3 regions of the Streptomyces sp. NPDC091371 genome follow, and region 1 is predicted to be linked to each of the others. Evidence: riboswitches for the same ligand, from Rfam matches in the RefSeq annotation. Region 1 holds a riboswitch; each other region holds the start of a gene.
The links. Region 1 has a riboswitch for thiamine pyrophosphate ahead of thiC (phosphomethylpyrimidine synthase ThiC). Riboswitches for the same ligand answer to the same signal wherever they lie in the genome.

Region 2: another riboswitch for thiamine pyrophosphate. It lies ahead of AB0O21_RS26155 (thiamine ABC transporter substrate-binding protein); the one in region 1 lies ahead of thiC (phosphomethylpyrimidine synthase ThiC).
Region 3: another riboswitch for thiamine pyrophosphate. It lies ahead of thiO (glycine oxidase ThiO); the one in region 1 lies ahead of thiC (phosphomethylpyrimidine synthase ThiC).

What each region holds. Positions count from the first base shown of each region.
Region 1 covers NZ_JBFBFP010000001.1:49,232-53,436, reverse strand. The annotation lists gene AB0O21_RS00230 (SsgA family sporulation/cell division regulator) at 1-104, shown strand, start outside; gene AB0O21_RS00225 (YibE/F family protein) at 337-1,755, opposite strand; TPP riboswitch at 1,829-1,974, shown strand; gene thiC (phosphomethylpyrimidine synthase ThiC) at 1,969-3,759, shown strand; gene AB0O21_RS00215 (glycosyltransferase) at 3,845-4,205, opposite strand, start outside.
Region 2 covers NZ_JBFBFP010000028.1:7,408-11,612, reverse strand. The annotation lists gene AB0O21_RS26160 (iron ABC transporter permease) at 1-1,231, opposite strand, end outside; gene AB0O21_RS26155 (thiamine ABC transporter substrate-binding protein) at 1,375-2,472, opposite strand; TPP riboswitch at 2,557-2,666, opposite strand; gene rlmN (23S rRNA (adenine(2503)-C(2))-methyltransferase RlmN) at 2,725-3,837, opposite strand; gene AB0O21_RS26145 (phosphatidate cytidylyltransferase) at 4,047-4,205, opposite strand, start outside.
Region 3 covers NZ_JBFBFP010000057.1:39,608-43,812, forward strand. The annotation lists gene thiE (thiamine phosphate synthase) at 1-372, opposite strand, end outside; gene AB0O21_RS36055 (Rv2175c family DNA-binding protein) at 455-820, opposite strand; gene AB0O21_RS36060 (FAD-dependent oxidoreductase) at 1,061-2,290, opposite strand; TPP riboswitch at 2,372-2,483, shown strand; gene thiO (glycine oxidase ThiO) at 2,481-3,698, shown strand; gene thiS (sulfur carrier protein ThiS) at 3,695-3,895, shown strand; gene AB0O21_RS36075 (thiazole synthase) at 3,902-4,205, shown strand, end outside.

The DNA of each region.
Region 1 (4,205 bases):
CGCTCGGCCAGGAGCGGAACCTGGGTGATTTCGAGGAGAACCTTGACGAGGCGCTCGACAAGATCCTCGCCGAGTCGAAGCAGAACGAGCAGAACGCGGGCTGACGCACCACGACCGCACACCGGCACCACCGGCAGCATCGGTTCCACCAGCAGCACCAGCCGTACAGGCAACACCGGCGTCCGCTGACCAACGGACGGCCCCGACCATGAGGACAGGCTCAGCGTGCCGACGCGCTGAGCGCCACGTCCCGCCGATCTTCACCGGCCGGCACCACGCGCGACCTGACCAGCCGCGACCGCCGGCCCTTCGTTCCCGTCGTCCGGGAACCATCCTTCAGCGCTTGCGCCGCCGGCCCCGGCCGCCGCGGACCGGCCCCGAGGCCGGCGAGGCGACCGGGGATCCCGGTCGGTCGGCCGAAACGACCAGCGCGGCCAGCGCCGTGGTCACCGGGACCGAGGCCACGAGCCCGATCGAGCCCACGAGGGTCCGTACGATCTCCACCGCGACCAGCTCGCTAGTGGCCACGGACCCCATGCTGCTGTTCGCGATCGAGAACAGCAGCAGCAACGGCAGCGCGGCGCCGGCGTAGGCCAGCACGAGCGTGTTGACCACCGACGCGATGTGGTCGCGGCCGATCCGGATGGCTGCCCGGTATAGCCCGCGCGAGCCCATCGACGGGTCGGCCTGGTGGAGTTCCCAGACCGCGGAGGTCTGAGTGACCGTCACGTCGTCGAGCACGCCCAGGGAGCCGATGATCACGCCCGCGAGCAGCAAACCGCTCATGTCGATGTCCGGATAGAGCCCGTGGATCAGGCCGGTGTTGTCATCGGTGTTGCCAGTGAGGAACGCCCAGTCGATGAATACCGAGCCCAGCAGCCCGATCAGCAGCAATGAGGCGAGCGTGCCGATGACGGCGACCGAGGTCCGGGCCGTCAGTCCGTGGCACATGTACAGGGCGATCAGCATGATGGCGCTCGCCCCGATGATCGCGACGAGCAGCGGGTTCGAACCCTGCAGGATGGCCGGGAGGATGAAGAGGGTCAGCACGCCGAAGCTGATGACCAGCGCGATCAGCGCGAACAGCCCGCGCATCCGCCCGACGACCACGACCGCCACGGCGAAGATGAGGGCCAGCACTGCCATCGGGAACTTGCGGTTGACGTCGATCACCGAGTACTGGAGGTCGCGCGGGGCGTCCGGCGCATAGGCCACCACCACCCCCTGGCCCTTCTCCAACTGCCGTGGCGCGCCCGGTTGGACTACCTCCACGAAGGTCCGCCCCTTGTCCGAGCCGGTGCCGACCTCGATGGTGGCCTTCTTGCACTCCCCCGTCTGCGCGGCTTGTGCCTCGCGCCCCTCGGGGGTGGACGTGTCGCCCGTCGGCGGCACCTGAGAGGCGTTCACGGATTTGCAGTCGACACGTTCCAGGGAGACGACCGTGGCCTGCTGGGTCTGCTGGTCGAAACCGACCCCCGTGCGCTCGTGGGCCGGGGCACCGCCCGGCCAGAGCACCGCCATCCCGATGAAGACGGCGGCGGCGAAGGGGATCAGTACGGCCGCGATGACCTTGCGCAGGTGCTTCGAGACGGGGGCCGCCGGACCATGGCCATGGCTGTGCCCGCTGTGGCCATGGCCGTGACCGTGGCTGTTCCCGTGTGAGTGACCGGATGCTTGCCCGGCACCTGAGTGCTCGTGGCCGGTGTGGCCATGGGGCTCTGTGGGCTCGATGGGAGGCTGCGGCGAGGAGGTCACCGGCAGATCATCGCAAGAGATGAGGGGGGCCCACTGTTCAGCACGCCATGGAGGGCGCTAGCGTGGGGGCTACTTTGCACAACGCGGGAGCTCGGAGCACCGGGCTGAGAGGGCGCTGATCACCGTACGCGCATCACAGATGCGTACGGGAAGAGGCTGCGTCGACCGCCGAACCTGTTACCGGGTAATGCCGGCGTAGGGAGATCAGGTCTCATGACCATTCAGGACGACGCACGCACACCTGCCGTCAGCCAGGACAACGACGGCCAGACCGAGCGCCAGCCCGGCTGGCACAAGGGATACCTGGCGGGCTCCCGCCCCGACATTCGGGTGCCGGTCCGGCAGGTCCACCTCACCAACGGCAAGGACGTGACGCTCTACGACACGTCCGGTCCGTACACCGACCCGCAGATCGAGACCGACGTGCGCCGGGGCCTGCCCCCGCTGCGCGAGAACTGGATCATCGGCCGCGGCGACACCGAGGAGTACGCGGGCCGCCCCGTGCGCCCCGAGGACGACGGCATCAAGCACACCTCGCCGCGCGGTGGCCTCAAGAACCTCGACGCGGTCTTCCCGGGCCGCCCCCGCCAGCCCCGCCGGGGCCGTGGCGGCGCCGCCGTCACGCAGCTCGCGTACGCCCGCCGGGGCGAGATCACCCCGGAGATGGAGTACGTCGCGCTCCGCGAGAACGTCTCCCCCGAGGTCGTTCGCGAGGAGATCGCCGCAGGTCGCGCGGTGCTTCCGGCCAACGTGAACCACCCCGAGATCGAGCCGATGATCATCGGCAAGCGGTTCCTGGTGAAGGTCAACGCCAACATCGGCAACTCGGCCGTCACCTCCTCCATCGAGGAGGAGGTCGACAAGATGACCTGGGCGACCAAGTGGGGCGCCGACACGGTCATGGACCTCTCCACCGGCCGCAACATCCACACCACCCGCGAGTGGGTCCTGCGCAACTCCCCCGTGCCGATCGGCACCGTGCCGCTCTACCAGGCCCTCGAAAAGGTCGACGGCCGTGCCGAGGACCTGACCTGGGAGATCTACAAGGACACGGTCATCGAGCAGGCCGAGCAGGGCGTCGACTACATGACGGTCCACGCCGGCGTGCTGCTGCCGTACGTGCCGCTGACCGCCCGCCGCAAGACCGGCATCGTCTCGCGCGGCGGCTCGATCATGGCCGCGTGGTGCCTGGCGCACCACAAGGAGAACTTCCTCTACACGAACTTCGAGGAGCTCTGCGAGATCCTCGCGACGTACGACGTCACGTACTCGCTGGGCGACGGCCTGCGCCCCGGCTCCATCGCGGACGCCAACGACGCGGCGCAGTTCGCGGAGCTGAAGACGCTGGGCGAGCTGAACACGATCGCCAAGCGCCACAACGTCCAGACCATGATCGAGGGCCCGGGCCACGTCCCGATGCACAAGATCAAGGAGAACATCGACCTCCAGCAGGAGATCTGCGAGGAGGCGCCGTTCTACACGCTCGGCCCGCTGACCACGGACGTCGCGCCCGCGTACGACCACATCACCTCGGGCATCGGCGCCGCGATGATCGCCTGGTGGGGCACCGCGATGCTCTGCTACGTGACGCCCAAGGAGCACCTGGGCCTGCCCAACCGGGACGACGTGAAGACCGGCGTCATCACGTACAAGATCGCGGCGCACGCCGCCGACCTGGCCAAGGGCCACCCGGGCGCCCAGGAGTGGGACGACGCCCTGTCGGACGCGCGGTTCGAGTTCCGCTGGGAGGACCAGTTCAACCTGGCCCTCGACCCGGACACGGCCCGCGAGTTCCACGACGAGACCCTTCCCGCCGAGCCGGCCAAGACCGCGCACTTCTGCTCCATGTGCGGTCCGAAGTTCTGCTCGATGAAGATCTCGCAGGACATCCGGCGCGAGCACGGCGGCGACCTGAAGGCCGAGGAGATCCAGGCGGGCATGGCGGAGAAGTCCGCCGAGTTCGCGGCCTCGGGCAACCGCGTCTACCTGCCGCTGGCCGACTGACCCGGCGCACCGGAAAACGGGACGGACCCGCGACCCTTGGGGGGAGTCGCGGGCCCGTCCGCCGTCCAGGCGCGGGGGTTGGCGGTCAGGCGGGGACGAGGTTCGGGTCCAGCTTGCGCCGCGCGAAGTCCAGGTTGGCGCTGACTCGGTCGAGCTGGTCGGCCGGCAGCGCGTCGGACCGGAGGAGGCGCTCGCAGCAGTCCGCCGTCTCCCGGTACTCGCCGACCCAGTAGGCGGCCACCGCGAGTTCGTCGAGCGCGCGCCATTCGTACCAGTCGAACTCGACGAACAGGATGTCGTCCGGGCGGGGGATCGCCGCGGCCTGCCGGGCGAACAGGTACGCCAGCGGGAAGCGGTTCTGCTGGCGGCAGAGGCGGGCGAGGCTGCCGAGCGACTCGGCGCGCGAGGGGCGGCTCTCGTGGGCGCGGAGGAACCGGTCCGTCACC
Region 2 (4,205 bases), on a different contig from region 1:
CCTGCGCGAGCGGCACCAGGATCCACGAGGTCCGCAGGTCCAGCGGCGGCTCGTCCAGGGTGATGAGGAAGCCGAAGCCCACCGTCACGGCGGACACCCCGAGCGGCAGCATCAGGAGCGCGTCGAAGCCGCGCACGAAGCGGCCGCCGCGCCGGGTCAGTGCCGCGGCCGCGAGCCCCCCGATGACCAGGGCGATCGCGGTGGCGGCGAGCGCGTACTGGAGGGAGTTCCAGATCGCCTCCAGCGGCGGCACCAGGAACGTTCCGCCGCCCGCGCCGACCTCCTGGAGCGCCCGGTAGAAGCCGAAGCCGTATCCGCCGGGCGCGTCGAAGGAGCGTTCCACCAGCACGGCGAGCGGCGCCACGATGAGCAGCGCCACGGTCAGCAGCACCCCGCCCAGCAGCGCGCGCTGCGCCCAGCCGCGCGGCCGGTGCGTGGTGCGGCCCGGGTCGACGAGCCGCAGCGCGGTCTCGCGCTTGCGCACCGTCCAGGCGTGCACGGCGAGGATCCCGCCGATCGCGGCGAACTGGACCATCGTCAGTACGGCGGCCGTCGACAGGTCCAGGAGCTGCGCGGTCTGCCGGTAGACCTCCACCTCCAGGGTGGAGTACGAGGGCCCGCCGAGGATGAGCACGACGCCGAAGGAGCTGAAGGTGAACAGGAACACCATCAGCGAGGCGGCGGCCACCGCCGGGGCCAGCGCCGGCAGCGTCACCCGCCGCCAGGCGGTGAACCGTCCGGCGCCCAGCACCCGGGCGGCCTCCTCCTGACGCGGATCCAGCTGGGCCCAGAGCCCGCCGACCGTGCGGACGACGACGGCGTAGTTGAAGAAGACGTGCGCGAGCAGGATCGCCCAGACGGTGGTGTCGAGCCGGACCCCCACCGTTTCGTCCAGCAGCCCGCCGCGGCCGACGAGGGAGAGGAAGGCGGTGCCGACGACCACGGTCGGCAGCACGAAGGGGACCGTCACCACGGCGCGCAGGAGCTGCTTGCCGGGGAACTCGAAGCGCGCGAACACGTACGCGGCGGGGAGCGCGATCAGCAGCGTGAGCGCGGTGGAGGCGAACGCCTGCCAGGTGGTGAACCAGAGCACCTCGGCGATGTCGGGCCGGGTGATCACCTCGCCGATCCGGCCGAGCTGCCAGCCGGCGTCGGTCTTGAGACCGCGCCCGACGATGGCGGCGACGGGGTAGGCGAAGAACAGCCCGAAGAAGGCGAGGGGCACGGCCATCAGCGCGAACCGCACGGCCGTGGCCCGGCCGGACTCCCGGCCGGGCTCCCGGATGGTTCCGCGGCCGGACGCACGGCCGGACCCGCGGGTGGCGGGGACCGGCGCGGCGCCCCCCGACGCCGCGTCCGGACCCTTCGTACCGCTTACTTCACGACGAGCGCGGTCCATGCCGAGACCCACTGCTCACGGTTCTTGGCGATGGTCTGCGGAGCCACGTTCTCGGGCTTCTCGACCACCACGCCGTGCTTGGTGAACAGCTCCGGCAGGGAAGCGTTCTTCGTCACCGGGTTCACGAACATCTGGAGCGGCATGTCCTCCTGGAACTTCTTGCTGATCAGGAAGTCCACGAGCGCCTTGCCGCCCTCAGCGTTCTTCGCTCCCTTCAGCAGACCCGCGAACTCGATCTGGCGGAAGCAGGTGCCCGTCGCGACGCCCGTGGGGGCCTCGGCCGGCTGCGGCTCGCCGTACAGCACCTCGACCGGGGGGCTGGAGGCGTAGGAGACGACCAGCGGGCGGTCGCCCTTGGCCTTCTTGCCGCCGGCGGAGCCGGAGAAGCGCTCGTTGTAGGCCTGCTCCCAGCCGTCGACGACCTCGACGCCGTTGGCCTTCAGCTTGGTCCAGTAGTCCTTCCAGCCGTCCTCGCCGTACTTGCCGACGGAGGCGAGCAGGAAGCCGAGGCCGGGCGAGGAGGTCGCGGCGTTCTCGGTGACCAGCAGGTTCTTGTACTCCGGCTTGACCAGGTCGTCCAGCGTCTGCGGCGGGGCGATCTTCTTGTCGGCGAAGTACGCCTTGTCGTAGTTGACGCAGATGTCGCCGGAGTCGGTCGGGGTGACCCGGTGCTCCTTGTCGAGGACGTACTCCGGCTTCACCTCGGCCAGGCCCTTGGCCTCGTACGGGGTGAAGATGCCGTTGTCGAGGGCGCGCGAGAGCAGGGTGTTGTCCACACCGAAGAAGACGTCGCCGCGCGGGGAGCCCTTGGTGAGGATCTCCTGGTTCAGCGCCGCGCCCGCGTCGCCGGACTTCAGGACCTTGACCGTGTAGCCGCTCTCCTGCTCGAACTCCTTGAGGACCGCTTCGGTCACGTTGAAGGAGTCGTGGGAGACGAGCGTGACGGTCTTGGGCTTCGCGCTCTCGCTCGCGCCCGCGGTCTTGTCCTTGGCGCCGCCGCCGCAGGCGCTGAGCGTGGTGACGCCCAGCGCGGCCGCGAGCGCGGCGCCCGCGATCTTCTTGGTGGTGCTCACTGGTGATTCCTCCTGGGATGACCAGGAGAAGACGCGGCCCTGCCCGGCGCTCTGTGGGAGCGGACGCCGGGCAGGGCGCAACAGCTTGAGTGGTGACCGAACTTCCTACCCCGAATGACCGGGGCGAGGTTCAGAGGGTCTGCGGATGACGGTGTCCGCACTCTCAGCGCTGTGGCGCTCCCCTGTCGGAATATGAAATTGGTTCGGCCACAGGGTACCCCGTGGCCGAATCACGACGAACAAAACCGGAACCTAACGCTCCGATGCGGCGAGCTGGCCGCACGCGCCGTCGATCTCCTGGCCGCGGGTGTCCCGTACGGTCACGGGCACGCCGTGCCGGGCGATGGCCTCCACGAAGGCCTTCTCGTCCTCGGGGCGCGAGGCGGTCCACTTGGAGCCGGGCGTCGGGTTCAGCGGGATCAGGTTGACGTGGACGCGCTTGCCCTTGAGCAGGCGGCCGAGCAGGTCGCCGCGCCAGGCCTGGTCGTTGATGTCGCGGATCAGGGCGTACTCGATGGAGATGCGGCGGCCCGACTTCTCGGCGTACTCCCAGGCCGCGTCGAGGACCTCGCGGACCTTCCAGCGGGTGTTCACCGGCACCAGGGTGTCGCGCAGCTCGTCGTCCGGCGCGTGCAGCGAGACGGCGAGGCGGCACTTGAAGCCCTCGTCGGCGAACCGCAGCATGGCCGGGACCAGGCCGACGGTGGAGACGGTGATGCCGCGCTGCGACAGGCCGAGGCCGTCGGGCTCCGGGTCGGTGAGCCGGCGGATGGCGCCGACGACCCGCTTGTAGTTGGCCAGCGGCTCGCCCATGCCCATGAAGACGATGTTCGACAGCCGGGCCGGTCCGCCGGGGACATCACCGTCGCGCAGGGCGCGCATGCCGTCGACGATCTGGTGCACGATCTCGGCGGTGGACAGGTTGCGGTCGAGACCGGCCTGGCCGGTGGCGCAGAACGGGCAGTTCATGCCGCAGCCGGCCTGCGAGGAGATGCACATGGTGACCCGGTCGGGGTAGCGCATCAGCACGGACTCGACGAGCGTGCCGTCGTGCAGCTTCCACAGGGTCTTGCGGGTGGTGTCGTCGTCGCAGCTGATGTGCCGCACGACGTTCATCAGCTCGGGCAGCAGCTCCTGCTGGAGCTTCTCGCGGGAGGCGGCCGGGATGTCGGTCCACTCGGCCGGGTCGTGCGCGTACCGGGCGAAGTAGTGCTGGGAGAGCTGCTTGGCCCGGAAGGGCTTCTCGCCGATCGCGGCCACGGCCTCGCGGCGCTCGGCGGGGCTGAGGTCGGCGAGGTGCCGCGGTGGCTTCTTGGCGCCTCGGGGCGCGACGAAGGTGAGCTCTCCCGGAACGGGGCGGGCCATGATCGGATACTCCTCGATGGGGCGAGGTCCGGGCGCGCGACTCCGCCGGTGCGGAGCGGACTGCGGCTCGACTGGAGCCTGGAAGACCTCTCACGGGCCGTCCCCGCAGTCGCGGAGAACGGCAAAGGCGCGCCACTCGCGAGTGGCGCGCCTTTTAGGATAACCCGCTCCGCGGGGGCCGACCGGTGCCGACGGGTTCCGCGGCTCGGTCAGCCCGTGCCCACGAACGCGGCCAGCAGCAGCCACACCACCGGGGCGGTCGGCAGGAGGGAGTCCAGCCGGTCCATGATGCCCCCGTGGCCGGGGAGCAGGGTGCCCATGTCCTTGATGCCCAGGTCCCGCTTGATCATCGACTCGCCGAGGTCGCC
Region 3 (4,205 bases), on a different contig from region 1:
GCCGGGCTCGGCGGCGGCCGCGTCTACCTCGGCCTCCGCGTGGCAGGAGCGGCCGATCAGGACGTTCTCGCCGAGGATGGCCCGCGCGGCGGGGACGGGGATGTCGCCCTGACCGAGGTGCAGCACGTCGGAGCCGATGGCGTGGGCGACGTCGGCACGGTCGTTCACGGCGAGCAGCTTGCCGTGCCGCCGGGCGGCCTCGGCGAACACCTGGAGGTGCTCGAGCTCTTCCCCGGCTTCCATGCCCTTGTCCCGGAGCTGGACGATGTCCACGCCGCCGGCCAGCACGGCGTCCAGGAACTCGGGAAGGTCACCCTGCTTCTTGCGGGCGTCCGTGCACAGGTAGAGCCGGGCGTCGGACAGCTGCTGCATGGGTGTACCCCCGGGGATGGAGGCGGTGTACGGGCACGTGCGCCCGTACACCGCGGTGGAGCGGAATGCGGATCGGATCAGGTCAGAGGGCGAGCGCCTGAGCGCGGCGCTTCACCTCCGTGCCGCGATTCTCGCTCAAGGCCTGCGCGGGGGTGCCGGGCAGGGTCGGGTCCGGAGTGAACATCCACTCCAGGATCTCCTCGTCGGAGAAGCCGTCGTCGCGGAGCACGGTCAGCAGGCCGACCAGGCCCTTGACGACCTTGTCCCCGTCGATGAACGGGGCGGGCACCTGGAGGGAGCGGTTCTCGCCGCGGCGTACGGCGACCAGCTGACCTTCCTTGACCATCTGGCGGACCCGGGTCACCTCGATGTCGAGCATCTCCGCGATGTCGGGGAGGTACAGCCACGAGGGGACAAGGGCATCGATCTTTACGTCAATCTCGGTCACAGCCCCAAGCCTGCCATCTCGGCTCCGCCGCCGGTACCTGAGCCAACCCGTCCGGGTCGCGCCGCCACATCCAGCCCCTCCGGCGTTTGAGGAGCGGGGTCCGGGGCGGAGCCCCGATCTTCAAGCCCCGCCGGCGTTTGAGGCGCGGGCTCCGGGCAGGGCCCGGGGAACGGTGGAAGGGCGGGTAGGGGACAGCTCCGCGCAGCGGCCCCCCGACCTCGCCCCCTGACCGACCGGCGGCTACGCCACGGCCGACTTCAGCGGAACCGCAGGGTCGGACGCCTTGGCGGGGTCGACGGGAACCCCCGTCTCGATCAACCGCCGCCCCTGCGCCAGATCCCGCGGCCGCCCGACCGCCAGCACGGCCACCAGCACCCCGCCCCGCAGCCAGCACACCGACCACGCCGCCCCGTCCGGATCCCCCCGCCAGAGCATCTCGTCCGCCCCGCCGTGATGCCCGGCGTACTGCACGAAACGCCCGAACTGCTCCGACCAGAAGTACGGAACCGGGTCGTAGACCTCGGCCGGCTCCTCCCCGGCTCCCGCCAGGATGTTCGCCGCGACCGCCCTCGGCCCCTGCAGCGCGTTGTCCCAGTGGTGCACCAGCAGCCGCGTCCCGTACCTCCCCGAGGGGAAGGACGCGCAGTCGCCGACCGCGTACACCCCGGGAACGGACGTACGCAGGTACGCGTCGGCGGTGACCGATCCGTCCGGCCCGAGCTCGACCCCGCTCCCGGCCAGCCACCCCGTGGCCGGCCTGGCCCCGATGCCCACCACCACCGCGCCCGCCGGCAGCACGCGGCCGTCCGCGAGCAGCACCTGCCCCGCCTCGACCCCCGCGACCTTCGCGCCGGTGACCAGCTCGGCCCCGGCCTCCGCGTACCAGCGCCCCATCGGCGCGGCGACCTCCTCCGGCAGCGCCCCCGCCAGCACCCGGTCGGCGGCTTCGACCACGGTCACCGCGCATCCCGCCTCCCGGGCCGCGGTGGCGAACTCGGCGCCGATCCAGCCCGCCCCCACGACCACGACCGAAGGGGCCGCCGCCAGGACCGGGCGCAGCCGGGCCGCGTCGTCGAGGGTGCGCAGCAGGTGCACGCCCGCGACGCCCTCGGTCCCCGGCAGGGTCAGCGGTTCGGCTCCGGTGGCCAGCACGAGGGTCTCGTACGGGACCGGGCCCGCCTCGGTGTCCAGCTCGCGCTCGGCGGCCCGTAGCCCGGTGACCTCGGTGCCGAGCCTGAGCTCGATGCCGAGCCCCTCGAAGTCCACGTCGAAGGCGGAGTCCTCGGCCTTGCCGAGCAGCACCGCCTTGGACAGCGGGGGCCGGTCGTAGGGCTGGTGCGGTTCGGCACCCAGCAGGGTCACGGGGCCGGCGAAGCCCTGCTCCCGCAGGGCGACCGCGGTCTGCACACCGGCCATTCCGGCGCCGACGATCACGACGCCGCTCTGATTCTTATCCGTCTGCTCGCTCACCCGGCCACCCTAATCACCTGACGGTCCGTCAGGAATAGGTGCCGCCTTACCCGCCGTCCGCGGCCGGGTTAGTCTGGCCACCGTACCTATCGCGGGAGTCCGGCGCACCGGGCTGAGAGGGAGGCTGGACGGCCTCCGACCGTACGAACCTGATCCGGGTCATGCCGGCGAAGGGAGGGGCTGGACGCCCATGCACTCATCTCGAACGGGACCGGGAACCGGATCCGCCAAGGGATCCGCCAAGGGATCCGCCAACGGATCCGACGTCCTCGTCATCGGCGGCGGAATCATCGGCCTGGTCACCGCCTGGCGGGCCGCCGCCCGCGGCCTGCGCACCGTACTCGCCGACCCGGCCCCCGGCGGCGGCGCCGCCCAGGTCGCGGCCGGCATGCTCGCCCCCGTCACGGAGCTGCACTACGGCGAGGAAGCCCTCCTCGGCCTCGGCCTCGCCTCCGCCGAGCGCTATCCGGAGTTCGCCGCCGAGCTCGCCGAAGCCAGCGGCGGCATCGACATCGGCTACCGCGCCTGCGGCACCCTCGCCGTCGCCCTCGACGCCGACGACCGGCTGCACCTGCGCGAGCTGCACGCCCTGCAGCGCCGCTGCGGCCTGGAGTCCGAGTGGCTGACCGGCCGCGAGTGCCGCCGCCTGGAGCCCATGCTGGCCCCGGGCGTACGCGGCGGCCTGCGCGTCGACGGCGACCACCAGGTCGACCCGCGCCGCCTGGCGGCCGCCCTGCTGGCCGCCTGCGAGCGGGCCGGGGTGATCATCCACCGGGCGAACGCGGAACGGCTCGTGGTCACCGCCGACCGCGCGGCCGGCGCCGTACTCGACGACGGTACGGAGCTGCGCGCGCGGCAGGTGGTCCTGGCGGCCGGCTCGCTGAGCTGCAAGCTGCCCGGCGTACCGCCCGAGGCGGCGGTCCCGGTCCGGCCGGTGAAGGGCCAGGTCCTGCGGCTGTCCGTACCGCCCGCCTACGGGCCGTTCCTGTCGCGGACCGTACGGGCCGTCGTACGCGGCAGCCACGTCTACCTGGTGCCGCGCGAGAACGGCGAACTCGTCCTCGGCGCCACCAGCGAAGAACTCGGCTGGGACACCACCGTCACCGCCGGCGGGGTCTACGAACTCCTCCGCGACGCCCACGAGCTGGTGCCCGGCATCACCGAACTCCCCCTGGTGGAAACCCGCGCCGGCCTGCGCCCCGGCTCGCCCGACAACGCCCCCCTGCTCGGTCCGACCGAGCTGCCGGGCCTCCACCTGGCCACCGGCCACTACCGCAACGGGGTGCTCCTCACCCCCCTCACCGGCGACGTGATGGCGGAGCTGCTGACGACCGGCGAACTACCGCCGATCGCGCGCCCCTTCACCCCCCGCCGGTTCTCCCCCGCACGTCAGGAGTCGTACGCATGACCATCTCCGTCAACGGCGAGCCGCGCGAGGTCGCGGCCGGCACCACCCTCGACGCGGTGGTCGCCACCCTCACCACCGCCCCCTCCGGCGTCGCCGCCGCGCTCAACGAGACCGTGGTCCCGCGCGGGCAGTGGCCGGCCACGGCGCTGGGCGACGGCGACCGGATCGAAATCCTGACCGCGGTCCAGGGAGGCTGACGCACCATGGCAGACGACCTCCTCACCCTCGGCGGCCGCACCTTCTCCTCCCGCCTGATCATGGGCACGGGCGGCGCCCCCAGCCTGGACGTGCTCGAACGCGCCCTGGTCGCGTCCGGCACGGAGCTCACCACGGTCGCGATGCGCCGCCTGGACCCCACGGTCCAGGGCTCCGTCCTCTCGGTCCTCTCGAAGCTCGACATCGCGGTCCTGCCCAACACGGCCGGCTGCTTCACTGCGGGCGAGGCCGTCCTGACGGCACGCCTCGCACGGGAGGCGCTGGGCACGGACTGGATCAAGCTGGAGGTGG